4 regions of the Shewanella sp. S1-58-MNA-CIBAN-0166 genome follow, and region 1 is predicted to be linked to each of the others. Evidence: predicted binding sites of a transcription regulator. Region 1 holds the regulator's gene; each other region holds the start of a gene.
What was found. Region 1 encodes sigma-54, which starts transcription at its own class of promoters, with help from an activator protein. Its sites were predicted from a motif close to GTTGGCACGNNNNTNGNNT; they were not measured.

Region 2: a site for sigma-54 is predicted at 4,890-4,908, ahead of AAEY99_RS12200 (flagellar assembly protein FlgT). Genes of this name have one in related genera too.
Region 3: a site for sigma-54 is predicted at 3,634-3,652, ahead of AAEY99_RS11430 (molybdopterin oxidoreductase family protein). Genes of this name have one in related genera too.
Region 4: a site for sigma-54 is predicted at 4,566-4,584, ahead of norV (anaerobic nitric oxide reductase flavorubredoxin). Genes of this name have one in related genera too.

The regions. Positions count from the first base shown of each region.
Region 1 is NZ_JBEOPN010000029.1:54,615-62,422, forward strand. Features, by position in the region: gene AAEY99_RS16525 (calcium/sodium antiporter) at 1-380, shown strand, start outside; gene AAEY99_RS16530 (KpsF/GutQ family sugar-phosphate isomerase) at 425-1,402, shown strand; gene kdsC (3-deoxy-manno-octulosonate-8-phosphatase KdsC) at 1,405-1,971, shown strand; gene lptC (LPS export ABC transporter periplasmic protein LptC) at 1,968-2,528, shown strand; gene lptA (lipopolysaccharide transport periplasmic protein LptA) at 2,515-3,096, shown strand; gene lptB (LPS export ABC transporter ATP-binding protein) at 3,093-3,824, shown strand; gene AAEY99_RS16555 (RNA polymerase factor sigma-54) at 3,967-5,451, shown strand; gene hpf (ribosome hibernation promoting factor) at 5,477-5,764, shown strand; gene ptsN (PTS IIA-like nitrogen regulatory protein PtsN) at 5,767-6,210, shown strand; gene rapZ (RNase adapter RapZ) at 6,207-7,070, shown strand; gene AAEY99_RS16575 (HPr family phosphocarrier protein) at 7,091-7,366, shown strand.
Region 2 is NZ_JBEOPN010000018.1:13,800-21,607, forward strand. Features, by position in the region: gene flgA (flagellar basal body P-ring formation chaperone FlgA) at 42-749, shown strand; gene flgM (flagellar biosynthesis anti-sigma factor FlgM) at 824-1,153, shown strand; gene AAEY99_RS12180 (flagella synthesis protein FlgN) at 1,255-1,728, shown strand; gene AAEY99_RS12185 (chalcone isomerase family protein) at 2,019-2,579, opposite strand; gene AAEY99_RS12190 (DUF2947 domain-containing protein) at 2,660-3,139, opposite strand; tRNA gene AAEY99_RS12195 (tRNA-Arg) at 3,352-3,427, opposite strand; gene AAEY99_RS12200 (flagellar assembly protein FlgT) at 3,610-4,818, opposite strand; gene AAEY99_RS12205 (FlgO family outer membrane protein) at 5,088-5,798, shown strand; gene AAEY99_RS12210 (LPP20 family lipoprotein) at 5,795-6,241, shown strand; gene AAEY99_RS12215 (DUF6268 family outer membrane beta-barrel protein) at 6,324-7,256, opposite strand; gene AAEY99_RS12220 (TetR/AcrR family transcriptional regulator) at 7,406-7,808, opposite strand, start outside.
Region 3 is NZ_JBEOPN010000016.1:49,361-57,168, forward strand. Features, by position in the region: gene cobA (uroporphyrinogen-III C-methyltransferase) at 1-789, opposite strand, end outside; gene AAEY99_RS11430 (molybdopterin oxidoreductase family protein) at 789-3,593, opposite strand; gene cctA (tetraheme c-type cytochrome CctA) at 4,105-4,440, opposite strand; gene AAEY99_RS11440 (NAD(P)-dependent oxidoreductase) at 4,847-5,722, opposite strand; gene AAEY99_RS11445 (acyl-CoA thioesterase) at 5,736-6,224, opposite strand; gene fabF (beta-ketoacyl-ACP synthase II) at 6,374-7,612, opposite strand; gene acpP (acyl carrier protein) at 7,775-7,808, opposite strand, start outside.
Region 4 is NZ_JBEOPN010000045.1:18,124-25,931, forward strand. Features, by position in the region: gene AAEY99_RS19820 (endonuclease/exonuclease/phosphatase family protein) at 133-939, shown strand; gene AAEY99_RS19825 (TehB family protein) at 1,249-1,584, opposite strand; gene norW (NADH:flavorubredoxin reductase NorW) at 1,845-2,990, opposite strand; gene norV (anaerobic nitric oxide reductase flavorubredoxin) at 2,987-4,501, opposite strand; gene AAEY99_RS19840 (PH domain-containing protein) at 4,936-5,304, shown strand; gene AAEY99_RS19845 (GNAT family N-acetyltransferase) at 5,501-6,025, shown strand; gene AAEY99_RS19850 (hypothetical protein) at 6,181-6,492, shown strand; gene AAEY99_RS19855 (GNAT family N-acetyltransferase) at 6,514-6,972, shown strand; gene AAEY99_RS19860 (VOC family protein) at 7,403-7,808, opposite strand, start outside.

The DNA.
Region 1 (7,808 bases):
CTGTAGGTATTGCAACGTTTTATGGGTTGTCAGATCTGGTGATTGGCTTAACCATTATCGCAGTAGGAACCAGCCTACCAGAATTAGCGGCCTGTATTGCTGGAGTATTAAAAAAAGAACACGACCTTGTCATTGGTAACATTGTTGGGTCTAACTTGTTTAACATTCTTGCGGTACTGGCACTACCAGGATTGATCTCCCCTGGTGAAATAGATGCTTCAGCCAGTGGAAGAGACTTCTATATGGTATTAGGCACCAGTGCAGCATTAGCCGTTTTAGTATTATCCAGTGGCGCTAAGCAACAACTTACTCGCTGGCATGGCGCACTATTATTAATCACCTTTATTGCGTACCAAATTGTTGTCTTTCAGTCGCATTAGATTGGAGCATGAAGGTAAAGTATTAAGCTAACAGAGAGAGTCGTATGGTAAATCACACTCAATTTCGACAATGGGGTCGTAAAGTCATTGATATAGAAAAAGCTGCCTTAGATAATTTATATCAATATGTAGACTCGGTTGAGTTTGACCAAGCATGTCAATTGATCATGCAGTGTAAAGGTAAAGTGATTGTCATGGGGATGGGCAAATCAGGTCATATTGGTAACAAAATATCCGCAACCTTTGCCAGCACCGGCACACCGGCATTTTTTGTTCACCCTGGTGAAGCCAGTCATGGTGATTTGGGCGCATTAGCCAAAAATGACATTGTACTCGCCATTTCCAACTCTGGTGAATCAAGCGAAATACTGACATTAATGCCTGTTATCCAACGTATGGGTGTACCAGTGATTGCGGTGACCGGTAAACCAGACTCCAATATGGCGCGTTTATCCAAAATCCATTTATGCATTCAAGTGCAAGAAGAAGCATGTCCATTAGGATTAGCACCCACTTCCAGCACCACTGCAACACTTGCTATGGGCGATGCATTAGCCATTGCTTTATTACAAGCAAAAGGTTTTACTCGTGATGACTTTGCCTTATCACACCCTGGTGGCTCTCTTGGAAGAAAATTACTTCTAAAAGTCGACGATGTCATGCATAAAGACGATGATTTACCGATCGTCAATGATGATATTTGTATTACTGAGGCACTTTATGAAATATCTAAAAAGGGCCTTGGCATGACGGCAGTAGTCGACCATGCCAATAAACTTGTGGGCATTTTTACCGATGGTGATTTACGCCGGGTTATCGATGCAGACGTGAATCTTCGAATCACTCCTATTGCCCAGGTTATGACCGAAAATTGTGTGACCTGCCCTGCGGGGATTTTAGCCGCACAAGCACTGCAAATCATGGATGAAAAGAGCATCAACGGACTGATTGTCGTTAATGAAAAACATCAACCGATCGGAGCATTAAACATGCTCGATATGGTTAAAGCTGGAGTCATTTAATCATGTCAGAATCAACCTCGTTTCACCAAGGATTTTACGGCCCTGTCAGCAATGATATTTGGCAACGAGCTCAAAAAATCAAACTGTTAATCTGTGATGTCGATGGAGTATTTTCAGATGGACGTATTTACCTCAGTAATGCAGGTGAAGAACTCAAAGCGTTCCACACTCGTGACGGTTATGGTGTGCGTTCTTTGCTTACCAGTGGTATCCATGTTGCCGTGATAACAGGACGTAAATCCAAGATTGTTGAAAACCGCATGACGGCATTAGGTGTAACACATATTTATCAAGGTATTGATAATAAATTTGAGCCTTTTGAGCAATTATTGTCGCTCTATAATGTGACTGCTGATGAAGTGGCTTACATTGGCGATGACATGGTAGACCTACCAGTAATGAAAGCCGTAGGACTAGCCGTTTGTGTCGGTGATGGTCATCCGTTTGTCAAACAACAGTGCCATATGACAACCACCCTCAATGGTGGCCACGGCGCACTGCGTGAACTCACCGATTTATTACTATTAAGCCAAGATAAATTTGCCAGTGCTCATGGTATGAGTATATGAGTAGAGTCACGCTAGGTATTATTGCTTTTTTTGGGCTTGCTTTTATATTGTACTGGCAAGCACAAGTAAAACGCAGTGAAATGGATGCGGTACAAATACGCGGTATTGAGCGCCCAGATTTTGTTGCAGATAACCTACGCACTACAGAATTCAATCAACTAGGTTTCGTCGAAAGTCGAGTCAGCGCCGAACACATGGAGCATTACGCCTCAAGTGACATCACTCACTTTACCAAACCTATTTACCTCATTTACCCTGAAAACGGTAAAGCACAATGGCAATTAAGTGCAGACCGTGGGCAATTGAATAAAAATACCAGCAAAGTCACATTAGAAAATAATGTTATTATTGATGCCATTGATATAGAAGAACCCCTGCAGTCACTGAGTACCCAAGCTATTACGGTGGATTTAACCACTATGATAGGATCCTCACAAGAGATGGTGTACATCAAAGGTAAAGGGTTTATTATTCAAGGTTTAGGCCTACATGCTGACTTGAATTCGCAAAAATTATCGCTACTAAGCCAGGTAGAAGGAACATATGAGCCACATTAATCGTCTCCACACTCGCGCCAATGTTATGTTATTAAGTAGCATACTTTGTATATTGAGTTTGCCTGCCATAGCGAAACAAGGGGATCTGAAACAAGAATTGAAAATCGCTTCAGTCAGTCAGTCTGCCGACATTAAGAATAATCAAATTGTTTTTAATGGTCCGGTAACGATTGTCCAAGGCACGATTAATATCAATGCAGATCAGTTACGGGCGTTTACCCCTGAAAACACCACCAGTAAGAGATTAATTGCTACTGGCACCCCGGCTACATTTTCACAAGAATTAGATGACGGTAAAATTGGTACCGCAAGTGCTAACGAAATTAGCTATGACCTTGCCACCACTACACTCACATTGACTGGCAACGCCAAACTTGATCAATCAGGTAGCCAGGTTACCGGTAATAAAATCAAGTACAACATCAGTGCTCAAGAGCTGATTGCCGAAAGTACTGGTACAGGGCAAGATCGGGTAATCACCATCATTCAACCAGAGAATTTCCAAGACGAGTCGGCGCCAAAGCAAAAACTCCCTGAAATTCCTGTTAACAAGCAGATCAAACCATGACCCAAATTACCTTAACCGCTGAAAATCTAGCTAAAAGCTATAAAGCTCGTCAAGTTGTTAAAGATGTGAGTTTAACGGTTAAAACAGGCCAAATTGTCGGTCTTTTAGGCCCCAATGGTGCAGGCAAAACCACCACCTTTTATATGGTTGTCGGCTTAGTAAAAAGCGATAAAGGCCGAATATTGATTGACGATGACGACCTTACTGCCGATCCAATGCATTTGCGCGCCCGCAAAGGTATAGGTTACTTACCACAAGAAGCCAGTATTTTCCGCAAGCTTACCGTTTACGACAACATAATGGCCGTACTACAAACTCGCAAGGAGCTCAGCACAGACCAACGTATTGAGCAACTTGAGCATCTACTCGAAGAGTTCCACATTACTCACATACGCGACAGCCAAGGTATGTCGTTATCGGGTGGCGAACGTCGTCGAGTTGAAATTGCGCGCGCTTTAGCTGCTAATCCAAAATTTATTTTGCTTGATGAGCCCTTTGCTGGTGTTGATCCTATTTCGGTCATCGACATTAAAAAAATCATCCAACAACTTAAAAATCGCGGTTTAGGGGTATTAATTACCGACCATAACGTACGTGAAACGCTAGACGTTTGTGAGCGAGCCTATATCGTCAGCCAGGGTAATTTAATTGCCGAAGGCACACCTGATGAGATATTAAGTAATCAACAAGTTCGAGCTGTGTACTTAGGTGAACAATTCAAGCTATAGTTACTTTACTGGCCTTTTAGTCTAGCTAACTCATTTCATTGAACGATACCTAAACAACGTTAAATGTCATTGATGTTTATGGCAATCCATTACAGTTCGAGATTGTCATTTTTATGGAAAATCATCTAGGGATAAGCGGTAAATGAAAGCGTCACTCCAACTTAAAATGGGTCAACACTTAACCATGACCCCACAATTGCAGCAAGCCATTCGCTTACTGCAATTATCGTCATTGGAGCTACAGCAGGAAATCCAACAAGCATTAGATTCAAATCCATTGCTTGAAATAGAAGATGAGTTTTCTGAAGCAAAAGACTCCTTAAAAGAAAACCGCGACCAAGCGGATACAGACTTTAGTGACAACAGTATTGTTAATGTCGAAAAAGACACTTCCACCGTCGACATAACAGAATCCATGACCAAAGAAACCATGGATGATTTAGCCATGGATACCACATGGGATGAAGTATACACAGCCTCACCTATGTCAGGTTCGGGCAGTGCAAGCATGCGCGATGACGACATGCCCTTTCAAGGTGAAACCACCGAAGGTTTGTACGAACACTTAGAATGGCAAAAAAATCTCACTCCATTTTCAGACACCGATCTCGCCATTGCCACCGCCATTATTGATGCCATTGATGAACGCGGTTATTTAACCCAAAGTACCGAAGATATTCTCGAAGCCATGGGTGATGAAAATGTGGAACTCGATGAGGTTGAAGCGGTATTAAAACGCGTTCAACACTTTGACCCTGTGGGTGTTGCTGCACGTGATTTAAGTGAATGCCTATTTATTCAATTAGCGCAATACTCTAACGACACACCCCATATCGATAATGCCCGTTTGTTAATTAAAGGCTATTTAGAGTTAATTGCTGGCCGTGATTTCAGATTATTGATGCGTAAAACAAAACTAAAAGAAAATGAGTTACGTGACGCAATCACTTTAATCCAGACACTCAATCCTCGTCCGGGCTTATTAATTACCCCCATGGATGATGAATACGTGATTCCCGATGTCACAGTATTAAAGAAAAATGGCCGTTGGGTAGTAGAGTTAAACCCAGACAACATGCCTAAAATTGGTGTTAATCAACAATACGCGGCCATGGCTAGAGGCAGTAAAAACCCGTCGGATAGTCAATTTATTCGAGGCCATCTGCAAGAGGCTAAATGGTTTATTAAAAGTATTGAAAGCCGTAATGATACTTTACTTAAAGTGGCAAATTGCATTGTGCAATTTCAGCAAGGCTTTTTTGAATATGGCGAAGAAGCCATGAAGCCTATGGTGCTCAATGATATCGCTGAAGCCGTAGAAATGCATGAATCGACCATTTCACGAGTCACCACACAAAAATATATGCACACCCCTCGAGGATTATTTGAACTAAAATACTTCTTCTCTAGCCATGTCAGTACTGACGATGGCGGGGAATGCTCATCAACGGCCATTCGTGCTTTTATCAAAAAGCTGGTTGCCGCAGAAAACCAGAAAAAACCACTGAGTGACAGTAAAATGGCTCAGCTTCTGGCAGAACAGGGCATAAACGTTGCTCGTCGTACGATAGCAAAATACCGTGAAGCAATGATGATCCCGCCCTCAAACCAACGTAAGAGTTTATAACCTACTAGGCAATGGAGGATTTTTTATGCAAATAAGTCTGACTGGACGTCATGTCGAAATAACAGAATCTTTACGTGAATACATCCACAGTAAATTTTCAAAGCTTGAACGACACTTCGATCAGATCCATAATGTACACGTTGTGCTCAATGTAGAAAAATTACAACAAAAAGCAGAAGCCAAAATCAACATTAATGGCGCAGAAATTTTTGCAATGTCAGAAAGTACTGATATGTATGCTGCAATAGACGCCCTGATCGATAAACTCGACCGTCAGGTAATTAAACACAAAGAGAAGAATACAAAACACTAACGATGGAACTTTGTACCATTCTGCAGCCGGAATGCACTACCTGTGCCACACCGGGCAGTAAGAAAAAAGTACTGGAACTCATCAGCAATTTAGTCGCTGCCCAGTACCCAACCCTGTCTTCGCAAGAGGTTTTTGAAAGCCTGTTAGCGAGAGAGAAAATGGGTAGCACAGGTATAGGAAATGGCATTGCGATACCTCATGGTAGATTAACGACCATCGATCACCCTATCGCGATATTTATTAAATGTGAAGAAGCCATTGCCTTTGATGCAATCGATAAGCAACCCGTGGATCTTTTATTTGCTTTGTTAGTCCCTGCAGACCAGTGCCAACAACATTTAGGCACGTTATCGAGCATGGCCCAAAAGTTAAGCGATAAGCAAATATTGAAACAGCTTCGTAAAACTCACGACGCAACAGAACTTTATCAGGTTATTACTGCATGAAACTAGTTATAGTATCGGGACGTTCAGGCTCAGGGAAATCCGTTGCCCTGAGAGTATTAGAAGACCTAGGATATTATTGTGTTGATAATTTGCCTTTACCACTCATTGGCACATTATTAGCCCAGCTTAAAGGCAGTAATGATTTGGTTGCGATTAGCGTTGATGTTCGTAACATTGCAGAACAAGGTAAAGTGCTTCAAGACCAATTGGCACTACTTCAAAATGACACTGAAATTATCAGTTTCTTTTTAAATTCCAATGACAAAGTATTGCTTAAACGTTACAGCGAAACACGTCGATTACACCCGTTATCTAAAAATCATATTTCACTGCAAGAAGCGATAAAACTAGAAGGCCGTTTACTTGAGCCTATCGCAAAAATTGTTGATCACTATATCGACACTTCTGCGCTAAATATCTACGAATTAAGCGACCAAGTTAGGCAAATATTATTAGGCAGTGTTGATAAAGAGTTAGTGATTAACTTTGAATCTTTTGGCTTTAAACACGGCATGCCGACAGAAGCAGATTTTATGTTTGATGTACGCTTTTTACCCAACCCACATTGGGAAATAGAACTGCGTCCATTTACGGGTTTAGACGAGCCCGTACAAGAATTTTTAGGTCGTCAGCCATTAGTTAATAAATTTATTTGGCAAATTGAAAACCTATTTGAAACTTGGATGCCGCATTTAGAACGTAACAATCGCAGTTACCTTACCATCGCGATTGGTTGTACTGGTGGTCAGCACCGTTCGGTATATATTGCAGATCAATTAGCAAAACGATTTCGACAAGGCAGTAAACACACGGTTAATGCTCGCCACAGAGAATTAAATATCAGTGATACTAATAACTAAGTGAGCATAGGATCGCGTCAATGATCAAACTTGAACGCCAAGTGACCATTTCAAATAAATTGGGGTTACACGCCCGTGCCGCCACAAAACTCGCGATGTTAGCGGCGGATTTTGATGCTAACATCACCTTAACTCAAGGCGAAAAAAACGCCAGCGCAGCTAGCGTACTTGGGCTATTAATGCTTGAAAGTGGTATCGGTAAAATGATTACGGTGACAGCTCAAGGCCCAGATGCTGAAGTGGCATTAAACGCAGTGTGTGATCTCATTAATGCTAAATTTGATGAATCTTGTTAATTTTTTAATCGCATTGAATTTATAAATAGCCTGTAATGTGTGAATAGCTGCAAGTTACTCATGCTTTAAGCCACCGTCATCCTTATTTTATGCGGCCTCTAAATGACTAGGCCATACTAACCAAACTGTCACGACATTGATGATCACCAGTAGACATCAGTCCCTCAAAAATATTAGCCCTTAGGTTTATCTCTCGCAGTTGATACCAATCTCATTAGTATCAGTTCATTCTGCGGGAGTTAGCGTTTAACATGATAAAGACATTACCGCTTCTAGCAACGGATCCAGTGCAACTCTGTTTCCGTGACGTGGTACGTCTATAGTATGTAAAGCAGCATTGGCTGCTGCAGAATTTCACCGCAGAAGTCATTTAAGTATTTTATTTCTGCATTTCATTGTCTTACGTAAAGACAGCTATTTCTGCATTTATACGCCTTGAACT
Region 2 (7,808 bases), on a different contig from region 1:
AGTATAGGTGCATTCTGGCAAAACAAGCTAGTATCTTCATTATGAAAGTATTTTTTTTATGTTTTTTGTGTTCAATAACATTTTCTTTGCCTGCAATTGCTAGCGAAGAAATTATCACACCTTCACTATCGACCATTTATGCGTTAGCTAAAGAGGCGGTAGCCAAAAAAATTGATGCTGACTCAAAAGCTAAAGTGCAAATAACCCCACAAAACCTTGAGGGCAGAATCAGTCCACCAGCCTGTTACCCACCGATTAATGTCGAACTTGCCAGTGAAAGGGCTATTAGTCGAAATAACATGGTAAAACTCAGTTGTAATAGCCCAGACTATGACTATCCATGGCAAATGTATCTCTCTGTTCGAGTCGAAATCCAATACCCTGTTGTGGTAGCTAACCAACTATTGTCCCCAGACCAAATTATTGGCGAACATCATTTACAAGTCATGTATGTTGACCAATATAGCTTAAAAGGTCAGTTTTTTTCCGACACCACGACATTAATCGGCTCGCGGGTGAAACGTCGGGTAGCTAAAGACTCTCCAGTATTAAGTAATAACCTGTGCTTTGTTTGCAAAGGTGACACTGTTTCTATTTATGCTAAAACCACTAATGTAGAAATAAAAACCCTTGGAGAAGCACTGCGTGATGGCAATATCGATGAGGTTATCAGAGTAAAAAACAGTAACACTAGCAAACAATTCGATGCGGTTGTAATTGGCGTTGGCGAAGTTGAAGTAAGAATGTAAAATAGCGTTAAAGTTTTTTCCTGGGGTGCCGATAGCCTGATTGGAAAACCTGATTCATTACGCTGGAGCCTCCCATGGCAATTGATATTAAGCATAACACTGCTACCAATACACAAATGCGCACTGCACGTGACACGCAGTCTGCTACGCAATCTACAACTACTGCAGCCCCAAAATCAGCTGCACCGGTTAAAACAGATTCCGTTAGCATTACCTCTCAAGCTCAACAGCTTCAGAGCGCGCAAACAAAAATGGCATCGTTACCAGAAGTAGACCAAAAAAAGGTCGCTGAAATTAAGCAAGCAATCTCTGAGGGACGATATAAAGTCGATCCAGAAAAGCTTGCAGCGAATATTGCCAGCTTTGAAGCAGAGCTAGGCGGTTTATCGTTTGACAGAGAGTAACCGTTAAACGTTACTCTTTAACTTGTTTTAACGACACACAGATAATAGGTGCAAACTTGCACCATAGATAAGTGTTAGTTAAAAAAACCTAAGAGTAATTTATGACAGAGTTAAACCAGCCATTACACAAGCAAGCAAGCGAAGATCAACGCAAAGAGCTACACCAACTGCTTGATAGTCAAAATCAGACATTAACGCAGCTGAAATCGCTTATTGTTGAAGAGAAAGCGGCATTATCCAAACAAGATGCCGACAAACTGCTGGCGCTTTCCAAAGATAAAACCCAGTGCTTATTCAATATGAAAGCCACTGACGAAAAACTGGCAAGCCACCCACAGCACAATCTGCTCACCACCGATACTGAACTGGCACAACAGGTCTCACGAGCTAAAGCTATTCTCGCCGAGTGCAAAGACATCAACAGTCAGAATGCCAGCTTGATTGAGCTCAATATCGCCAGCCTCAATCGATTTGCCCAGGCATTACAAGCCAGCCGCAATGCCTCAAGCTTGACCTACAATGACAAAGGTAAAACTTCTACCATTTCAACACTGGGCAATGACTTTTCAGCCTGATAAAGCCTTGAGGCTATAAAACTTAGCAACAGCCTAGAGCGCTGCGCTGCTAGGACGCTTCGCAGCTAGAGACTATAAAATCTTAGCGACAGCCTAGAGCGCTACGCTGCTAGGACGCTTCGCAGCTAGAGACTATAAAATCTTAGCAGCGAAGCTGTCCCTAGAAGCACAGCGACCCTAGCAGGACGTAGTCCGCCCTAGAACCTAGCAGGACGTAGTCCGCCCTAGAACCTAGCAGGACGTAGTCCGCCCTAGAACCTAGTAGTCTGCCCTAGAAACTAGCAGGTGATTTATTGAGCTAGCATAGCTTGGCGTAAACTTTGTTGTACCGGAGTTTCACCTAACCAAATCTTAAGTAAAGCCTGACGAAATGCCTCTCCAGCAATATCTCCCTGAGCATTACCATTTTTGATACTGCTCACACCCTTGCCTTTTTGGGTGACAAAAGTAAATTGATCACCGTCGACAATTTCATCTGCAAATAATTGGGTAAAATGTTCAATATCTTTGGCAATTGAGTGTGTGTCATTGTCGGTAGCAGCTTCAAAACCTTCAGTAATGGCATCACGCATTTTGTTTGAAGTGATCATCCCAGAAGTAATCGTTAGCTGGATCACCGCTATCGGCTGAGTAAGCACATCTTCTAGAGTGTGCACTTTTGTCGGCAGATATAAACTACCCACATATAAATCCATAAAAAACTTACTGCGTACACCAGCGCCATTCAATATCAATGGCTGCTCTGCTACTGTAATTTGCTCTGCTACATCAACATCTGCAATCATGCTAGCTTGCGCCAACAACGGCATCATTAACGATAAGCTCAATCCAATTGAAGCTAATAATTTCATATAAACTCTCTAAAAAACTGCAATATCAACGACTACACCATCAGCCGTTTAACCAACAACCGCAACTCAAGTCGGGTAATTTAACCGCGAACGCCTAATTTATATTGGCCATTCTGTAGAAACATCAATGCTTGCTTGTGCTTTGGCGAGATTAAAATTGGACCATCATCAAAAAATAAAAAGCACTTCCAATTACGCACAAACACATCCCAGCGAGTTTCAACAATTTGGTATTTTTCATAGCAAAAGTACACCACCGCATCATCAGGCCATTGAATATGCGCAATAATTGCTTCGGGCATCGCATTATCATTAGAATCCCATGCCGACTGCCAATGCTCCGTTGCCGCCCAAGCATCTTGCTTTATTGGCCAATCACCTTTTTCAAACAGCTCTGCACGACTGCTCTTATTGCTTATCCACTTATCCCACACTTCCATGGCACTTTTATCGGTCAATGGCTTAATCAAGGCCTTATCATCATCTGATACAGGCAAATCTTTATGGTTAAAAATCCACTTACGCTTATAAAGATCAAACGGAATATATGAATGTGACAAACAACTGCTCCTAGCAACAAAAAATGAAGCGCAATTATAGCGCTAAAGCCGATCAGACTGCGATAGCGGAAGCATAAATGATGTGGAGATTTGTCAAAATATTAATACTGAAGATAAAAAGATTAATTGAAGAAAAGTCTGAATCTAGGAAAGAAACGACTAAATGAAAATGAGGGTAAAAAGAATAGTAGCAAGAATTAACATAAATTATATGGTCTCCCCACAGGGACTCGAACCCCGATCGGCCGCTTAGGAGGCGGCTGCTCTATCCTGTTGAGCTATAGAGAGACCCTGTGATTATACTGAGTTTATAATCGAATTAAACCTTTTATATTTAATTGCTTGATTAATAACCAACTAATTCTTAATTGCCTTACTCTTATCGATCAGCACTTAGCACTTAGCACTTAGCACTTAGCACTTAGCACTTAGCACTTAAGTCTGAACAATTAGCTTCTAGTAACCAATCATTAGTTCTTAATCGCAATATCATTTACTTGAATATTGTCTGCACTGTCGATGCCGTCAAATATTGCGGTTGAGCTGTCTTCGGTAACTTGTTCGATAACCACATTGGCACGGCTTTTTGTGGCGATGGCACGCATGGAATTAAATCTGTCTGGGATATTTTTTTGTAATACGATTTGGAACTTATCACCCATTTTAACGCCATTTTTACGACCTAAATTGATGATAATACGATCCCCTTGCCTGGCGACAATTTGGCCTAGTAATGGACGACAGTTTAACTGCTTATCCAGCGACATCACGCTTTGCTGTAAAATATCGCTGATCGCCTGACCATAAGATGATCGCCAAAAGCGCTGGTTAGCAGGTGAGACGATTTCTTGTCTTTCAAATTCCCAAGGCGCTGAGGTGGCGAATGATTCTGACCACACCACTTCACCGCTGATCCCGTGATAAAGGGTTAATTTAAATATAAACTGTCTTAACGGATCATCTTCGACAAAGCCCATATAACTACTTTGAGCAGGTTCGGTCGAAATATCAATGATTTCAGGTTGCAGCAGATATTGGCTGTCGGTGATTTCGCCTAACCAACTGGGAATACGGTATCCTTTAAAGTTGACCAGTTGATTGGTGTTATCAATTTTTTCATCGGCATGTAGTCGTGCAAAACTGTATCGCGACTGCGCATTGATAGCTTTACCTAATTGCTCGGTGATTCGCTCTTCAAAGTGAGCTAATTGGCCATAACGCAACTGTTCGCGTTCTTGTAAATAGGCTTGTGGCAACATAATCGCGGCCTTGAGAGACTGGCTTTTACATTGAGCGTTAGGTTCTTGTTCGCTGAGTTCAAGCTGTAACACCACGGTAATGGTGTGTTGGCTGATCATTTCACTCATTAATTCAACGTTATTGGCCGATCCCATCCGCTGAATTTGAAAGGTATCTTGAGTAAGCCGACCTTGGTTGACTTGTTGTTCGCTGGAAAAGTTAACCCCGGCTTTTAAACTGGCGTAATTTAATGCCTGGCTTATGGCGTCTTCACGGGCTTTATCTATATCGCCATTAACGATTTTAGCCTTACCAGTCACTTCAATTTGTTCAGCCAATACCGACGACGTTACACACAATGCACTCACGCATAGCATTGCTATTACGCCAAGGTGATTAAAGGTTTTTGTTCGGATAACAGGGCTGTGTCGGATCAACATACAATGTCCTAATGTCAAAAAATCGTCTATTTTGCACAATTGTGTAAATTCAGCTTACTCTATTTTAATCAAAGCAAAAATTGTGCCGACTCACTATATTAGTGGTTATTTTCGATGTTGCACTATTACAGTAAAGCTTTTAACGCATTTGCCGATATAAAGACACCAATAAAAAAGAGTACATAATTGGCCTTAGTTATCGATGTACAAGGCGATTAAATGACTCATTTATACCAAGACTAGCGGCATTATTTGTTAGAGGAATTATTATGATTAACAGGCTTTTTATCTCCACGGTCATGCTTGCGTCGTTATCGTTAGCGGCATGCACCCAAACGCCTAATGCTGCCAATAACCTTGCCTTTAGTAATAACGGTAAATTTGTCAAAATCGTCGACGAAGATGAGGTTTATCACGATAAACTGGCTTATGATATTCAGGCTGCGGGAATATCACCCAAAGGCCAAGTGAATGTGTGGGCAGAAAAGTTAGTCAACGAGTTAGTGTTACAAAACGACGCCTTGCGCCCAGATCAACCACTGCTGATTTCTACGCCAGTGATGACCAGTAATTTAAATGCAACCAATGAATTAGCATTACAGTTACAACAAGGATTACTCGCGGCGTTCCACGCTCATGAATTTAACTTAGTCGATTTAAATGTGGCGACAAATTTGCGCGCCACAGAACAAGGCGAGTTTATGTTGAGCCGCAACTGGGAACTGTTACGTGCAGATTTACCGGTTTCACACGTATTAGTGTCAACCATGACCCTAACCCCTGAAGGAATTGTGTTTAACGGCCGAGTGGTTAATGTGACCAATAATCGCGTCCTTTCAGCGGTGCAATCATTTGTGGCAGCATCGAGTTTGTCGGGTTATTTACAACCCTCTGAACTCATTGAATCACGCAATGGTTTACTGTATCGCCACGAGAATAAGGGCGACAGTCGTTACACCGTATTAGGAGATAAGCTATGAAGTCGTTGATGTTAATTATGCTATTGCTGCTCACTGGCTGTGTGAGCAAAGATAAATATGTTCAGTGGGAAACCGAAGCGCCAGCCTCGTTCCCAACGCTAACGGCAATTGGTTATGCCCCGTTGGCGACTCAGCCCAGTAAAGAGCCATCACATCGTATTTTAATGGCGATGCAAGCTTCAAAAATTGCCGCTTACCGTGAGTTGGCTGAACAGGTATATGGACAAAAAATTTCGGCTAATAGCGACGTAAGTGAATGGTTACTAACTGACGACAACGTTAAATCTAGCGTGAGTGGTATTATTCGCGGCGCTAAAGTGGTTAAGACCTACCCTTCTGGTGAGTTTTATGTCACGGAGCTAGCTCTGGACTTTAAACAAGTATGGCAGTTGTACGAACAACAAAATCGCCCTAAACGCGTAAAAGAAGTCACTTACTTTTAATTGAACGTTTACGCTAACTTGTTGATATAAAAATGCCGCTGATGTCAGCGGCATTTTTATTATATTAGGTTAACACTTATCATTAAAACGTCAGTTTAAACACTAAACCTAATGCTGCTTGGTTTTCCATGTCTTCCGTAACGTCGGGATAACTTAACTCCATTTCGCCACCAAAATAATAACCTGCATACGCATTAAGGCTAACATTACTCGTTGCTTGCCAGCCTGCGCGAGCAAAGCCTACCCATTCTTCTACTTCAATGGTTTTGTCATCATCAGCAATTAAAAAACGTTCTGTTCGCATTGAGCTACCCACACCGAAACTCCAGTCACGGTTATACTGATAACTTAACTCTAATCCTGCAGGGCCACTAAAACCAGCTTGGAACGGGTTAGCAAGTACCCACTTCTCGTTTATCTGCCAACGCACGGCTAAGTAAGGTACGGTGCGCACTTCTGAAATATCATTTAAGTATGCAACACCAAAGCCGAGCATATTGCCGGAATCAAAGCGGTACATGCCCGAGGCAACGACACCATAACTTTGCGCATTTGAAGATGATGCAGTATCGGCATAGGCGTATTGCAGTTTGGGGGCTATAAGAAACATCCAATGATTATCAAGACGGTAAGATAACGATAAACCAGCACTGTACTGATGTATGGTTGACCAAGGTTCAGTACTGCTGCGTAACAGAGTGTTTTGGTTCATATCCCAGTCGTAATCGAGATTATCGTAGCCTAGATTTGCCCCAATTGACCACTGACGATTGAGTGGCATGCTGGCCGAAAAACTGGTCTTCCAAGCATCACGTTGTAACTGATTAGGGTTATTGCTATCAGCCCCAACATTAGCGGTACCCGTTGATGTACGAGCCACAGTGAGCGAAAATGGTGAACGTTCTGGCGCTGCTAAAGCATGCTGACTTAACAACAGTCCCGATGCTAGCAAAATTGACAAAGCTGATGTACTCAATGATTTTGGCTGAATTACGTTAACGTTATAAAGCGTCATATCAATCTGCTTCCCTTCAAATAATGAGATAAGTTAGCTATTAACTTGGCTTAACTGCACCTTGGCTTAATAGCACGTTGGGTTAATAGCACCTTAGTTTAATTACGATAATACTGTTATCGCGCCAATTAAGTTCAACTTTTATTGGCTTATTTTACGTCTACTTGGTGGGCTCGCAAAAACATCTCGGCAGTATCTTGTAAATATTGTTGCCTAGTTGTCAGTAAATCACCTATCTCTAATCCTAGCTCTAAACGTAATTTTAGTTCGCCAAATAACATTAAACACAATCTAACTGCGCTTTCGTGCGGATTTTCAAAAAAGTATTCGCCATGTTCATTGACCTTTTTTAAGTAATTTCTAATCAGTCCGAGTACGTGCTTGGGACCTGCGTCATAAAACAATCTAGACACTTCTGGGTGAGTGTCTGCTTGAGCTACGCAAGTTTTAAATACTGTCATGGTTTCTTTGCTAACAATCATTTCACCAAATTGCAGAGCAAACTGCAAAATAACCCGTTGTGGATTTGCTGCATCAATTAAAGCTTCGCCA
Region 3 (7,808 bases), on a different contig from region 1:
CACCACTTCACCAATGATGATTAACGTCGGCCCAGAGTCTTTAATGGTTAACGCGGCATCGGCCATAGAAGCGACTGTGGCATAAGTAACAATTTGATTCGGTCTTCCACCATTGGTAACAAATGCTACCGGCAGATTAGCCGCACTTTGAGCATCGAGTAACCCAATTGAAATGCTTGCCGCTTGTTCTTTACCCATATAAAACACCAAGGTTGATTGCGCTGCTAATAATGCTTGCCACTGCGTAGGTGCATTTGCATTATCGGCATCGGTCATTTTGGTGCCGGTGATCAGCGTAACACTGCGAGCCATACCACGATACGTTAATGGAATTCCGGTACTTGATGCACAACCTAACGCCGCGGTAACACCAGCAATAAATTGCGAACGGATACCATTTTGTGCAAGGTAAAGCGCTTCTTCTACACCTCTACCAAAAATATGCGGATCGCCGCCCTTTAAGCGCACCACTTTTAATCCTTGCTGCGCCAATGTCAGCAATAAGGCATTAATGTCGTCTTGCTTTTTACTCGGTTGACCACAGCGTTTACCCACAAAGTGACGCTGACAACTAGGGGTTACTAACGTCAAAATGTCACTACTCACCAGACTGTCAAACACCAACGCTTCAGCTTGTGCCACTATTCTAGCGGCCTTAAGTGTCATTAACTCTAATTGACCACAACCCGCACCAACAATAGCCACATCACCCGCGTGTAATTCATTCGCCGCATGTCCTAAAGTACTTATAGGTTGACGACCTTTTATCATTGCTTCTACGGTATTCATTAGGCTACGTCCTCTGCTACTGATGGTTGATCTTCAATGCCGGAATAAGATAAGGCGTCTTGCCAACTTTGCTTGGCACACTGCTTAACTTCACTATGACAACTGCCACATTGACGGCCGCAACCGAGTAATAACTGGGTGCTATCTAACGCCTGCTCAAAACTGATATTCGCTAAACCGTCACTCATCACTTGGTCGTTAAATTGTTGATTGATTTCGTCGTTAATGTTCGCTTCGATTACCCCTGTACAAGCGCAGATTAACGGACTATTTCCGGCTTTTATTTGCTGATGTAGCTGCTTAATTAACTGTTTATCGACAGGCTTACCAATAAAATCATTCATCTGATATAGGGCCACATTGACTTGAGTATGAGACAAGACGTTTAATGCTTTAAGTAATCCTTTATCCATATTGCATTGGATATATAAAGGCTGGCCATCTACCGTTAAAGTCCACTTAAGTGAATGCACAGTCGCTTGATACGCAAAGCCGTCGTCGGTATCAGTAAAACCGATGTGATGACACACTCCGTTCTCTAGCGTTTGTGCAACTTGCCAACATAGCCCGTGAGCAGAAGAGTCGTGTTGACCAAAAACCACCCCTTGCAGCGCCAGTTCAACAGAGCTTAATGTCACAGGTTGACACTTAAACCCTGGTTGTTTTGATATTGGGTCGACGCGAGCATCTAATACCTGATTCACGCCTTTGGTCAGCGAAAACTGCGCAGACCAATGCATTGACATCAAAGCCATATTTGTCGGTATGTCATCATCGACAACAGCGCGAGCCATCGTGAATGAGGCATGGGTAAAAAGGTCGGGGTTAGCGGTCTCTGTGGAGTATTGTTCAATTTGATTTTGAATAGCTTCAATGCGGACCAAGCCACCTTCGGTTAAAGAGAATGCACTGAGTTGTGATGAATGCAGGTGAACGACAGGCTCAGGAATACTGGCTCGTAAGCTAGCAATATGTCCGGTGCGAGTCATGGTATGCCACTGATCTCGGCTGCGGCCAGTGTTTAATAACAAGGTGTTACTCGGTAATGATTGTTGCGAAACACTAACAACCGCAGGCGCAACAAACTGAGCTTTACCCGTCGCGGTAGCAAACTCTCCCTGGCTAAAAACTCGCACGTTTTGTTGACCAATTTGTGTCGCCGAAGCAATAGGCCATTGTGTCGGTGCTAGTGCATCATATTGCGCTTTGGATAAATCTGTTAGTCCAGTGAGATCAAACACCTTAGTCGGAAAAGCTTGTTTAACTCTAGCGGATAAAGCTGCAAACTCGCTAAATACACTGGCATTGTCATCAAAATTAAAACCATCAAAGCCCATTTTGTTCGCGACTTGGCTAACCGCCCACCAATCAGGTTTAGCTTGGCCTTTGGCTGTGATAAAGCCACGTTGACGCGTAATAGTGCGCTCACTATTAGTGACGGTACCGCACTTTTCTGACCAGCCTTGAGCTGGGAGTAATACATCAGCAAGTTTGGCAGTATCAGAATCAGGACTGATTTCAGACACCACCACAAAAGGACAATCGGCTAATGCTTGTGCTATTTTTTCACTGTTGGGCAAAGACACCACAGGATTGGTGCCCATAATCCAAATCGCTTTGATTTTACCTTCGGCAAGGGCATCAAACATCTCAACTGCTGCTAAACCTTTTTGATCTGCAACACTGTCAACTTGCCAAAAATCAGCTAATAACTGCTGCTCCGATTGTGAAAACCCCATATGACACGCTAACTGAGTGGCTAACCCACCGACCTCACGACCGCCCATGGCATTGGGCTGCCCTGTTAACGAAAAGAATCCACAGCCAGCTTGACCGATGTGTCCTAACGCAAGGTGACAATTAATCATCGCATTGGTTGCATCGGTGCCAATGGTTGACTGATTAACCCCCTGACAAGATGCCGTAAGTACTTTTTTATTGTTGGCTACCAGTTGATAGAATTGCGTCAGCTGAGTGACAGAAACACCGACTTGTGTGGCAAGATCGGCTAAATTGACACTTAATTGTTGCGCCTGCAAAACCACGGTATCAAAGCCTTCTGTGTGTGCGGCAATATACGCGTGGTCGACACGATTTTGATCTGCTAGGTAACCGAGTAAGCCATGAAACAAGGTTAAATCAGCGCCCGGTTTAATGGCTAAATGTAAATCTGCTTGTTTTGCTGTGGCTGTTGATAACGGGTCGATTACCACTAAACGAGCATTATTGATTTTTTTTGCGGCTAAAATCCGTTGAAAAAGAACGGGATGAGTCCAAGCAGTATTGGCCCCTACAAGCACAATCACATCAGCTTGCTCTAGGTCGTCGTAACAACCAGGTACAACATCTTCACCAAAGGCGCGTTGCATCGCACTCACCGCTGACGACATGCATAACCGTGAATTAGTATCGACGTTGGCTGTCTTTAAAAAGCCTTTGGCAAACTTGTTGGCTACATAATAATCTTCAGTGAGTAATTGCCCTGATAGATAAAGCGCAACAGAGTCTGGGCCGTGCTCAGCAATGGTTTGTGCAAATGTATCGGCAATCAAGGTGCTAGCACGGTCCCAATCAAGTGGCATACCAGATCGTAGTTTAGGGTAACGCAGTACATTCGGTTGGGCTAAACTGTCGAGTAAGCGTTCGCCTTTGGCACATAAATGACCGTAGTTAGCAGGATGCATGTTATCGCCGACTAATTCTAAATCTACAGCATCGATATCGGTCCAATCCGCTTTATTTGAAGACACGCTAATGCCGCATCCGACACCACAATAAGCACAACTAGATTGGATTGCTGACATACATCTACCCTTTCACATTAACGATTACATAATTGAAATACTGCGAAAGATGTGCCAAAAAAATAACTTACTGATTTACAATAGAAATAGAAAATACCTAGGTATTTTAAAACAACATTTGTGCAACAAAAGTGCGCAGCCTGCGCCCTTATGTTGCGCATCTACTTGAAAATAAAAGAATTTAAATACCTAAAAAGAGGTATACCACTGCAAGTGAAAACGTTTTATATATGTGTTTCACTCAGCCTCATGATTTTCTAACTTGACGAATTAACGTTAAGTGATGAATTTCTTCAAAGCATGATAAAGGTTGAGGAGAGACAATTAATACACGAGGGTGAGATATTTTATTAGACTGACTAAAATCCGCTGCATCATCTAATAAGAGCAAGTTTGTATACAAATTGATTCAATTGACTAGTGCACTTTATGCGGAAGATCGTAAAGAATGATTGGGATATTAAAACAAAATACCGACATTACGTCGGTATTTTTCAGCTACTAAAATACTTTATTTAGCAACACGGCCATCATCGTGGCATGTATCACATGTTGGCATTTCGCCTACTTTAGCTTCATGTGGTGCATGACAATCTGCGCACATTAAAATACCATCATGCGGCTTATGGTTATCATCCATTTCGGCAAGTGTACCATGGCAACTTTGACATTGTTCAAATTCATAAGCGCCATCTTTTGATGGTTCGCCATCAGCGTGACAGTTTTCACAGCCACCCATTTCAACGTGAAACTCTGCGAGGGTCTCATCAGCAGCAAATGATGCAGAAGACATCATCATTACCGCGAAACCAGCCGCAAACAATGCACTCAGTAGTTTATTGCTCACTATTCATTCCTCCAATTTTAGTGTGTGTCCGCATTCTTTTATCTGACACAGATCATCACACTGCAGCACGACACTTTGCTTAAGGGTTATTTAACAACTTTGTTTATAGACCGTTTATCAAAAAATTTATAAACAATCTCAAATTGACTGACAATATAAACGTAGTTAATCAATCCACTTTAAGCAAAATTAATTTAGATTAAACAATAATAGCAGCGATAATTAGATGAAGATGTGCGCTATATCATGTAACTCGATGGTTTTTAGTCAATAAATCAACTTAAGGTCAGAAAGTAGCTAATAAAGCAAAGGCTAATGTTTGTGGATTTGTAGCCAATAAAAAAGCCCCAATCTATATTGGGGCTACATCCTCGCAATAATATGTTACAAGCACTGTGTGTTGATATTAACTGCGCGACTTTTCTAAGCGGGCAAGTAAGCTAGAGGTATCCCAGCGATTACCTTTCATTGCTTGAACTTCTGAATAAAACTGATCAACTAATGCGGCCACCGGTAAATGGCTACCATTACGACGAGCTTCGTCTAATGCAATACCCAAATCTTTGCGCATCCAATCGATAGCAAACCCGAAATCATATTGACCTTGCCACATAGTTTGATAGCGATTTTCCATCTGCCAGCTTTGTGCCGCACCTTTGCTGATCACTTCAATCACTTTTAAGCCATCTAAGCCCGCACTCTTAGCAAAATGAAGTCCCTCAGCTAGACCTTGCACTACACCAGCAATACAAATTTGATTAACCATTTTAGTCAACTGCCCAGAACCAACTGGCCCTAACAGTTCAGCGCAGCGGCTGTATGCCGCAATAACAGGTTTAACGGTATCAAAATGAGTCTGTTCGCCACCCATCATCACTGTTAACGCACCATTTTCTGCTCCAGCTTGACCACCAGATACAGGCGCATCTAAAAAGGCAATCTGAAGTGGCTCTATGTGCGCAGCAATTTCACGCGCAACATCAGCAGAAGCCGTAGTATGGTCAACCAAAATAGCACCTGCATGCATACCATGAACAACACCTTGTTCACCTAGTACGACCTGACGTAAGTCATCATCATTACCCACACAGGTAAAAACAATATCTTGGCCTTTGGCGGCATCTTTTGGTGTATCGGCCTTCTTACCACCATATTGTTCAACCCACTGAGCCGCTTTAGCCCCTGTACGGTTATACACAGTAACGTCATGACCCTGTTTAACCAAATGTCCCGCCATCGGGAACCCCATAACGCCTAAACCAATAAATGCTACCTTGGCCATGATTTCCCCTTATTTATTCAACTGAAGGTTTAACGTGAGCTTCCATTTCGGCACCGATACGCTTACGCATATCCATTAGTCTCAATGCACTATCACGTAAGCGAACATCATCGGCAGTAGCTGGTATCCACTCAGGAACCGATGTGGGATGACCTTCATCATCAACGGCTACCATGATAACGATACAGTGTGTCGTCAGATGACGTTCAGACTCTTTAGGATCGCCCGCCTTTACATCAATCGCAATATGCATAGACGTTGTACCGGTATAAATAACTTTACCAGTCACTTCAACAATATTACCCACATGGATAGGCTTAACAAATCGAATGCCGCCAGCATACACAGTAATACAATATTTACCGCTCCAGCCTGCTGCTGCTGCATAAGCGGCTAAATCGATCCATTTCATTACTGCACCGCCGTGAACCTTACCGCCAAAATTGACGTCTGCAGGTTCGGCCAAAAAACGTAATGTAAGTTGTCTATCTTTACCGGCCATAATAGATCCTATTAGATAAATGTCATTACTTATCAGTCTACGCTAAATCATCATTTAGCGGGAATTGATAAATACTAATGTGACAAAAAAACAAACCAAATAAATAAAAAAGGGAAGATTTTCATCTTCCCTTATTGGCATAAACTCGATTAAATTCTCTTAAACAATAACGAACCGTTTGTGCCACCAAAACCAAATGAATTACATAAGGCATAGTCAAACTGATGACGACGTGAGGTATGAGCAACAAAATCTAAGTCGCAACCTTCGTCTGGGTTATCTAAGTTGATTGTTGGCGGTACGTGCTGATCACGCAGTGCAAGCAAAGTAATAATGGCTTCAACAGCTCCAGCTGCACCCAACAAATGTCCAGTCATTGATTTAGTTGAACTTACAAGTACCTCGTAGGCATGTGGTCCAAACACCGATTTAACTGCTGCAGCTTCTGCTTTATCACCCGCATGAGTTGAGGTGCCATGTGCATTGATGTAACCCACAAGCTCTTTGTCAATTTGGGCATCATTAATGGCGTTAACCATTGCCGCTGCGGCACCAGCACCATCACTTGGAGGTGATGTCATGTGAAATGCATCGCCGCTCATACCAAAACCAACTAACTCACCGTAAATTTTAGCACCACGAGCTTTAGCTCGTTCATACTCTTCCATCACAATAACACCGGCGCCATCGCCAATAACAAAGCCATCACGGTCTTTGTCCCAAGGGCGACTTGCTGCTGTTGGATTGTCATTACGAGTCGATAATGCTTTAGCAGCACTAAAACCTGCAACGCCTAATGGGCTAGTAACATCTTCTGCGCCACCAGCCACCATCACATCAGCATCACCGTAAGCAATGGTACGTGCTGCAAAACCAATATTGTGTACACCCGTTGTACAGGCTGTAGTCACAGCAAAATTAGGACCTGTCATGCCATACATAATCGACAAGTTTCCGGCTATCATATTGATAATGGTGCTTGGCACAAAAAATGGCGACACTTTACGTGGCCCACCATTTAATAATGCAGAATGGCCTTGTTCAATTAACCACATACCACCCATACCAGAACCAATAGCAGTACCTATACGAGCTGGATTTTCTTGGCTCATATCTAAGCCTGAATCTTTTACTGCTTGAATACCCGCAGCCATGCCGTATTGGATAAATAAATCCATTTTACGAGCATCTTTTTTGGTTAGGTATTGTTCGACGTCAAAATCTTTCACAGAGCCACTGAAACGAGTACCAAATTCACTAGCATCAAACTTAGTGATTGGAGCTATACCACTCTTACCAGCCAATAAGGCATTCCAAGTAGACTCGACATCATTACCCACAGGAGTCACAAGACCAAGACCTGTGATGACGACACGACGTTTAGACATGATATTCACCTTTAAATAAAATCTGCCACGATGCCATTATTGCGATTTAGCTAAAGAAGTATAAGGAGGGATGTTCTAATGCAATTAAATGGAACGAGCGTTTACAAATGCTTTAAACAAAAACAGGCGGCATAAATGCCGCCTGTTGTTGTGAATTCTTGATTACTGATTCTTAGAAACGTAATCGATCGCTGCT
Region 4 (7,808 bases), on a different contig from region 1:
TTCAGATAGCCCTCCCAAAACGAATAGAGGTATTCATCCATCGGTATTTTTCGCTCAAAGCCAACATCGACCTTACAGCCTAAGCGTAAACTGCTTGGGCTTGCTCGATGGGGAAGTCTGGTTATCGTCATATTGTTGATGATGACAGTTGTGGTTGTGCCAAAATTTGTTCATTTAGCCACAGAGCCTCAAGTGATTAATAATGAGCAAGAGTCGTTTGCTGCACAATGTGTAAAAGCCACACCTATCGCTAAATTGGATACTGATGGCCAACTGGCGGTCGCGAGCTGGAATGTTTATAAACAGCAAAATGCTGGCTGGCAAATGCTGCTCAGTCAGTTAGCTAAACAACATCAATTATTGTTGCTGCAAGAGGTGAAGTTATCTGACGAGTTTCAGTTGTGGCGCCAACAACATCACCAACAATTGGCGATGGTGCAAGCATTTAGCCAAGACCATATACCACTAGGGGTGATGAGCTTGTCTCAAGTTGCTGCGAGTGAAAGTTGCGGTTATTTGACGGCTGAACCCCTAATACAGTTTCCCAAGTCGAGTTTGTTAAGTTATTTCCCCTTATCGAATGGTGAAACTTTGCTGGTGGCTAACTTGCACAGTATTAACTTTGAGTATGATCTAGACAGTTATGCTGCGCAGTTACAGCAGCTACTACCAGCGTTAAGTGCTCATAAAGGACCGATAATTTTCGGCGGGGATTTAAATACTTGGCGTCAAGCCAGATTATCAATGTTAGCCTTGATGACAAAGAAATTAGGGCTAAAAGCGGTGATCCCCGCGGATGACAAACGCACAACCGTGATGGGTTATCCAATTGATCACCTTTATTATCGAGGACTAACTTTAGAGTCATCTCGGGTCATTATGACTAAAAGCTCAGACCATTATCCTTTGTTAGCGCAATTTAGATTAGGCGAAAGTTAACGCTCATCGTTTATGACGGCTATTAACTGATTAAAGTTGTGCTAAAGGTCATAAAGTCCGCATGGGCTCGCTCAAGATTAATTGATTGGTGCGGCTGACAGGTACATCAATGTTAAAATCGATTCACAGTCATTTTTCAATTCGAGTAAAATAACCTTTAACGATTTAATGTGTGTTTTGTGCAAGTTAAAACGATAAGAGCATAATACATTATGATCTTATCGTTAATTAACCCGCTGATTAAACGACTATATCAGTAGCTTGATATGTCTCTCAATACTGATTTTTATCTGCCACAGCTTCAATTAATTATTTCTTATTAAATATCGCTTGGCCGGTTTTATCTTTTTCAGACCAGAAATTAAGATTGAACTGGGCATCAGGGCTTAATTCAATACGATGCCAGTACTCTGGTGGACTAGTGGCAAATTGGCCTGCTTTGATCACCACTTTTACTTCTGGTTCAGTTGCTTCGCTGTCTGCAAAACCAAAATACGTGACCACACCTTCCATTACACATAACTGGCCGAATACACCTTCGGCGGTATTGTGGTGAGTCAGTAGCGCATCAGGCACATTTTTAGTGGTGAAAAATGGCGTAGAGCGTTGAATTGTCCAGTTTGCTGGGATACGTTGATGAGACATAATGTTCTCCTAAATAACCTGAACTCGGGATAATAAACGCCTTTCAAACAGTCCTTTGCCCTGCTAACTGCGTTGAATCGACTTACAATAGGCTAGCTATTGACGCGTCAATTCGCCTTGTTCGCATAACCAATGACAAGCTTGAAAGTGAGGAGGGTTAACATGCTGATTTTAAATAGCATAAGTTCATCCCTTATCCCAAATTCAGGTTAAGTTGATTGATGAGTAGGCTTTATGAGTAAAGCCTACTCGATAAAATACTAAAGACTTGCTGGTAAGGCTCTGAGTAGCGGGAAGGTATTGTTCATGTGGCCTTCTGTTACCACAAAACCGATTATCTGTTTTTGCTCATTGTACGCTTTTACTGAGCAACCCAGAGCATCAATATCAACCTGCCACGATGCAACGTCAATTACGGTATTCCCGCCTAATTGAATGGGCATTTGCGGTGTTTTAACTTTGACTAACATAGCCGGTAGTTTCAAATCTGTCGGTTGGCCTAATAAGGTTTTCGCTAACGCATTGGCGCTTAACATAATGGGCTGCAAGTAGGACATCACCTTACCATTGATTTCGGCGCAATCTCCTAAGGCATAAACATTGTTCGCTGAGGTTTGCAGTTGCAGATTAACCACTAAGCCATTATTGACTTTGAATCCTGACTTTCGTGCTAAGCCAACATTAGCCTTTAATCCCGCAGCTGAAATAACACAATCGACAATATGGGTATTACCACAACTGAGTGTGGCACAAATACCTGATTCAGTTTTGTTTAGCGAACTAATGGTACGGCCAAACTCAAATACAACACCGTTATCGACCATCTTCTTTTGTAAAACACTGGCGACTAAATCTGGCAGCATGGTTGCCATCACGCCGTGACTTGGATCAACCACCACGACGTTTTTACCGCTGCGATTAAGATCCATGGCTATTTCAGTGCCGATAATACCCGCGCCAATAACCAAAACACGTTGTGCATTTTGTAGTTGCAGCTGCGCATTATTAAACTCACTAAGACTGTTTAAGGTGACCACACTGTCTGTTGCGTTACCAAGCATTGATGGCACAAAGGTTTTTGCTCCTGTTGCTAGCACCAGTTTTGTATAAGGATAAGCAACACCTTCAACAAACACCGCTTGCTGTTCACTATCAATGCAATCAACCTTGGTAAAAGCATGCAGAGTAATATTATTCTCGGAGGCAAACTCTTGTGCAGTAAGGCGGATTAAGTCCGCACTGTTTTGCTTGTTACTAAATACATGGCTCAAGTCCGGTTTATTATAATCGTGGCCTTCATCAAGGGTGAACACGGTTATCGGTAAATGCTTATCTGTGCGTCTAATGGTTTTGATTAGTTGATATGAGCCAAAGCCGCTACCGATGATAATGATGGGGGCGCTCATGATGCTTTCCTCTCAGCAATAGGGACAAATACATCTTTGCCAAGGCCACAATCTGGGCAAAGGAAAAAGTCTGGTACTTCGCTCCACGGTGTTCCTGGTTCTACTTCTTGATTAGGCTCACCCAATACTGGCTCATATACCCAATTACACACAGTGCAGAGCATATTTTGTGAATCACTCATTGCTGTCGCTGTTGTACATGTCGGTTTGATTGCTTGAGTTGTTTGAACTGCTGGCATTGGCTTAGTGGTTACAGTCGCTTGAGTGCTTTTAGCTAGCGATGCCGGTGAAATGGATTTTACATTACTTAAATCGTGCCATGCCCAGCTTTTGGCTATCTGACGGCCATGCTCACGGCATTCACGCATCGCTTTACCATCAGGGCGCCATTTTGCTTTCAAGCCGACAATGGTTTCAAATCCAGCATCAGTAAGACGGGTGTGAATACGGTCAACTGCGCCACCGTTCCAACCATAACTTCCAAATGCACCGGCTTTTTTATCTTTAAAGCGCAGGCCAGTGATCTCTTCTAACATGCCCGCGACTTTTGGCATCATGACATTGTTCATGGTTGATGAACCCACCAAAATACCTTTGGAGCGGAACACGTTAGCTAATATGTCATTTTTATCATGACGGGCCACGTTAAACACTTTAACCGACACAACAGGGTCAACGTCGTGGATGCCTTGAGCAATGGCATCGGCCATCATGCGGGTGTTATTAGACATCGAATCATAAAAAATGGTAATTCTGTCTTCCTGATAGTTATCTGCCCATTGCAGATATTGATGAATAATCTGGGTAGGGTTGTCGCGCCACACCACGCCATGGGCAGTAGCAATCATGTCTACAGGCAGGTTAAAACTCAGCACTTCGTTAATTTTAGCGGTAACCAGCGAGCTAAACGGGGTTAAAATATTGGAATAATAGCGTAAACATTGATCCATCAATTCAATTTGGTCTACTTCGTCATTAAACAAATGCTCATCACAATAATGCTGACCGAACGCATCATTGCTAAACAACACAGCATCTTCCGTTAAATAGGTCATCATGCTGTCAGGCCAATGCAACATAGGGGTTTCAATGAACACGAGCTGCTTACCGTTACCAATGTCTAAGGTATCGCCGGTTTTAACGATATTAAAATTCCACTCTGTATGGTGATGTAAGCCAGTAATAGAGTCGATAGCATTTTCGGTACAGTAAATCGGGGTATTAGGAATTTTAGCCATTAAAGCCGCTAAGGCACCTGAGTGATCTTCTTCCGCATGGTTAATGACGATGTAATCAATCTTATCGAGATCAATTTCCATCTCAAGGTTTTGGATAAATTGCAGGCTGAAACGATGGTCAACAGTATCGATTAAGACATTTTTCTGTTCACGAATAAGGTAACTATTATAACTGGTGCCTTTGGTGGTTTTATATTCAGTACCATGGAAGTCCAATATTTCCCAGTCACGTTGTCCAACCCAATCGATGTTATTTTTAATGTGAATTGTCATATGTACACCTGTAATAAATTAGAAGTTAAAGTTGATAGAGATATTTCAAAAGTTAACTTCGTTATTGCAGAGTGCATGCCAACTATTTATCTTATTGATTATATGCAGGTAATGTATATTTAGTGAATTTTATTGGTGTCATAAAGACATGCTGTATACTGTCAATATGACTCTAAGTTGTCATATTGACTTCTTGTTGTGTTCTAAAACGACATTATTGATGAAATGCCAATCACAGGCTTTATCGCTATTTATCAGCTAATACAAACTGAGATAAATGCTTGCTTCAGTTGCATTTTGTAATGTTATTGTTATTACATTAAGCTAAGGCTATTCACTAGAATACGATAACCACGAAATTTACTGAGCTGTTTATGTCGTAAAATTTGTATTAATTCAATCCCTTTGGATGTCAGATATAAAAAGGATGTTAGATGATAGATTTTAATAATAAAGGTTTTTTCAAACTGAAGCAGGATTCTGATTTTGCAGACAAAGCCCGCGATTTACTTATCGATGATGAACGAGTCATTGATTCATATAAATCCATGCGTGATGGTGTCATTTTTACCAGTAAAAGAATTATCGCTGTTAATGTTCAAGGCATTACAGGAAGTAAAAAAGATTTTACATCTTTGCCTTACAAAAATATCGTCGCTTACTCAATTGAAACATCGGGGACATTCGATCTCGATTCCGAACTAGAAATATACTTTTCAGCGATAGGCAAAGTTAGGTTTGAGTTTACTGGTAAGGCCTCAATGCTGGAGATATCAAAAATAATCTCAGGTTATTTATTATAGTTCTGCAAATGCCGCTATTGTCAATAATTGCTTAATAAATTGATAATTTCAACAAACGAACCATTAAGGTTTAATCTGTTGTAAAATATGAGTTTAGTCTAGAATTTAATGCTGAAACTGAGGAGTGTTAAGTGGGTCGTTTCGTCAGTTATCTGGCGTCGAGAAAGACTAAAACGTGGGGTGTAAAATTGTAAATATGGCTAATGTTCAAATCAGAGTGTTGCTGATGAGTGATTGGGAAATCTATAGAAGGTTACGTTTATTAGCATTACAAGACTCGCCAGATTCGTTTGGCTCGACTTATGAACGAGAAGCTGAATTTACCGACGAAGAGTGGATTTCTCGTCTTAATGCAAGCAATCGAGCAAAGCATGCATTGCCACTGATCGCTGAACTTGATGGCGTCGCCGTAGGCTTAGCATGGGGACAGATCCATAGTTCTAGTTCTAGTCCTATGGATACTGATGCTGCACATGTGTATCAAATGTGGATGTCACCACGCGCGCGCGGATATGGACTTAGTAAGTTATTACTGAATAGCATTATTGATTGGGCCAAAAAATCTAATCGAAAAGTCGTTTGCTTAGAGGTTACTATTGTTAACGAGGCCGCTGTTAATCTCTATAAATCAATTGGTTTTGTTGCTGCTGGTGAAACACAGACTCTACGAGAGGGTAGTGCATTACTGACTCAAACCATGATACTGGAATTATGTGGTTAATAAATGAGTCATGTTCTCAATAAAATCGACGTTTTCAGCAAAATAGTTTTCAGCAAAATCTAGGTGACACGACTCACTTTTAGGGTATTGTCGCAACGGTTTAATTAACCACGTTTCGCTCATTAACTGAGTGGCTTTTACAATGGAGTGTAAGAATGAATGAATCTCAAGCAGATAATATTATCCAATCTTATGAAACGGATAGCATTACCGCTTTACGTTCAGATTTAGATAAACTGAGACCCAAACCATATACGTGGTTAATCCAATGGCTGATGTGTTTGGCGACTATTGGCGCTATTTTATATATTGCAAAAGTAGACCTATTAGTAGAACAAAATTTTGTGTGGTTGCTACTGTTATTTGTCGCGATTGGCTTTAGCCATCGAGATGATTATTTAGCTCATAAACGTATCGATTTGGTGATTAAACTACTCGATAAAAATGCATTTCATAAACGATCATAGTTCAAAAGGAAGCCTTGGCACATGGATATTATGATTGATGATTTACAGGGCTCTGGCGTGGTTGAGTTACTGCAAGCACATTTGGCTGACATGTATGCAACGTCGCCACCGGGTAGTGTTCATGCATTAGATATTGAAGCCTTAAAACATCCATCAATTACTTTTTGGTGTGCCAAACAAGGTGGCATAGTACTTGGGTGCGTAGCGATAAAACAGTTAACGCCAACCCACGGCGAAATTAAGTCTATGCGAACGGCTGCAATGGCGAGAAACCAAGGAGTAGCATCGGCATTGTTATCGCACATATTGGGCGTAGCTAAGTCTTGTGGTTATCAGCGGTTGAGTTTGGAAACTGGATCGATGGATTTTTTTGCGCCAGCAAGGCGTTTGTATGAACGACATCAATTTGATTACAGCGGCCCATTTGCGGACTATGAACTAGATCCTAATAGCTTGTTTATGACAAGATTAATTGAGTAAATTGATTTGTGATAAAGGTAAAGCCTAGCAAAGCGCTAATTTATGAAATGTGTAAGCGACTATTACTCTTCTTCATTATTTTTGGCATTGCCATCGTGATATTAATGACCCCAGAAGGTGAGTGTGTAGCATTTTTTAGCCATAGCTTGTGCACAGGAAAAGATAAGTGGGTTATTGTAAAGTGGATTTTTTTGTTTGATTCATTGTTACTGGCATACACAGCTTTGCCTGTGTTGCATTACTTATCGCTAAGATTTTTAATTAAGCATAAAAACTGACCTCTAAATGGGTTTTGAAAAGCTTAATGATTTACAACCTTTCTATCATTGATCTAAACAAGCCAAACTCAGTTATAGCATTGGCATAACTGAGTTTGGCTTGTTTTATATTAGTGCTGCAGTTTCCAGACAAAGCGTTATTAGTACTATGCCTAGCAGGCTTGTTCACTCTCAACAATTTTTTGAATATCGTGCGGATGTACTTTAACGCAAATGCCATTGGCCTTAAATGCGATAGTTGGGTTAGCAAGGCGCTCTTTATCACCTTTTGGCGAACTTTGTTTAACCTTAATATCACTGTTTTCGTCACTACCTGCAATAGTATTACCTGCAATAGTATTACCCGCAATAACATCAGCCAGTAGTGGCACTTTTTCAATAAGCTCTGCGACGAGTTCATCACAGGTTTGTGCCTGTGATGGGAACACTAATTCGATATGCTCCCAACCTTCAACCGGATAAGATTTGTCAGATGGAAAGGGCAGCTCAACACATTGAATTTTCATCGCACCGATAACTAATGGTTCGGCTAATTTAATGATTAAAATCGGCCGACCG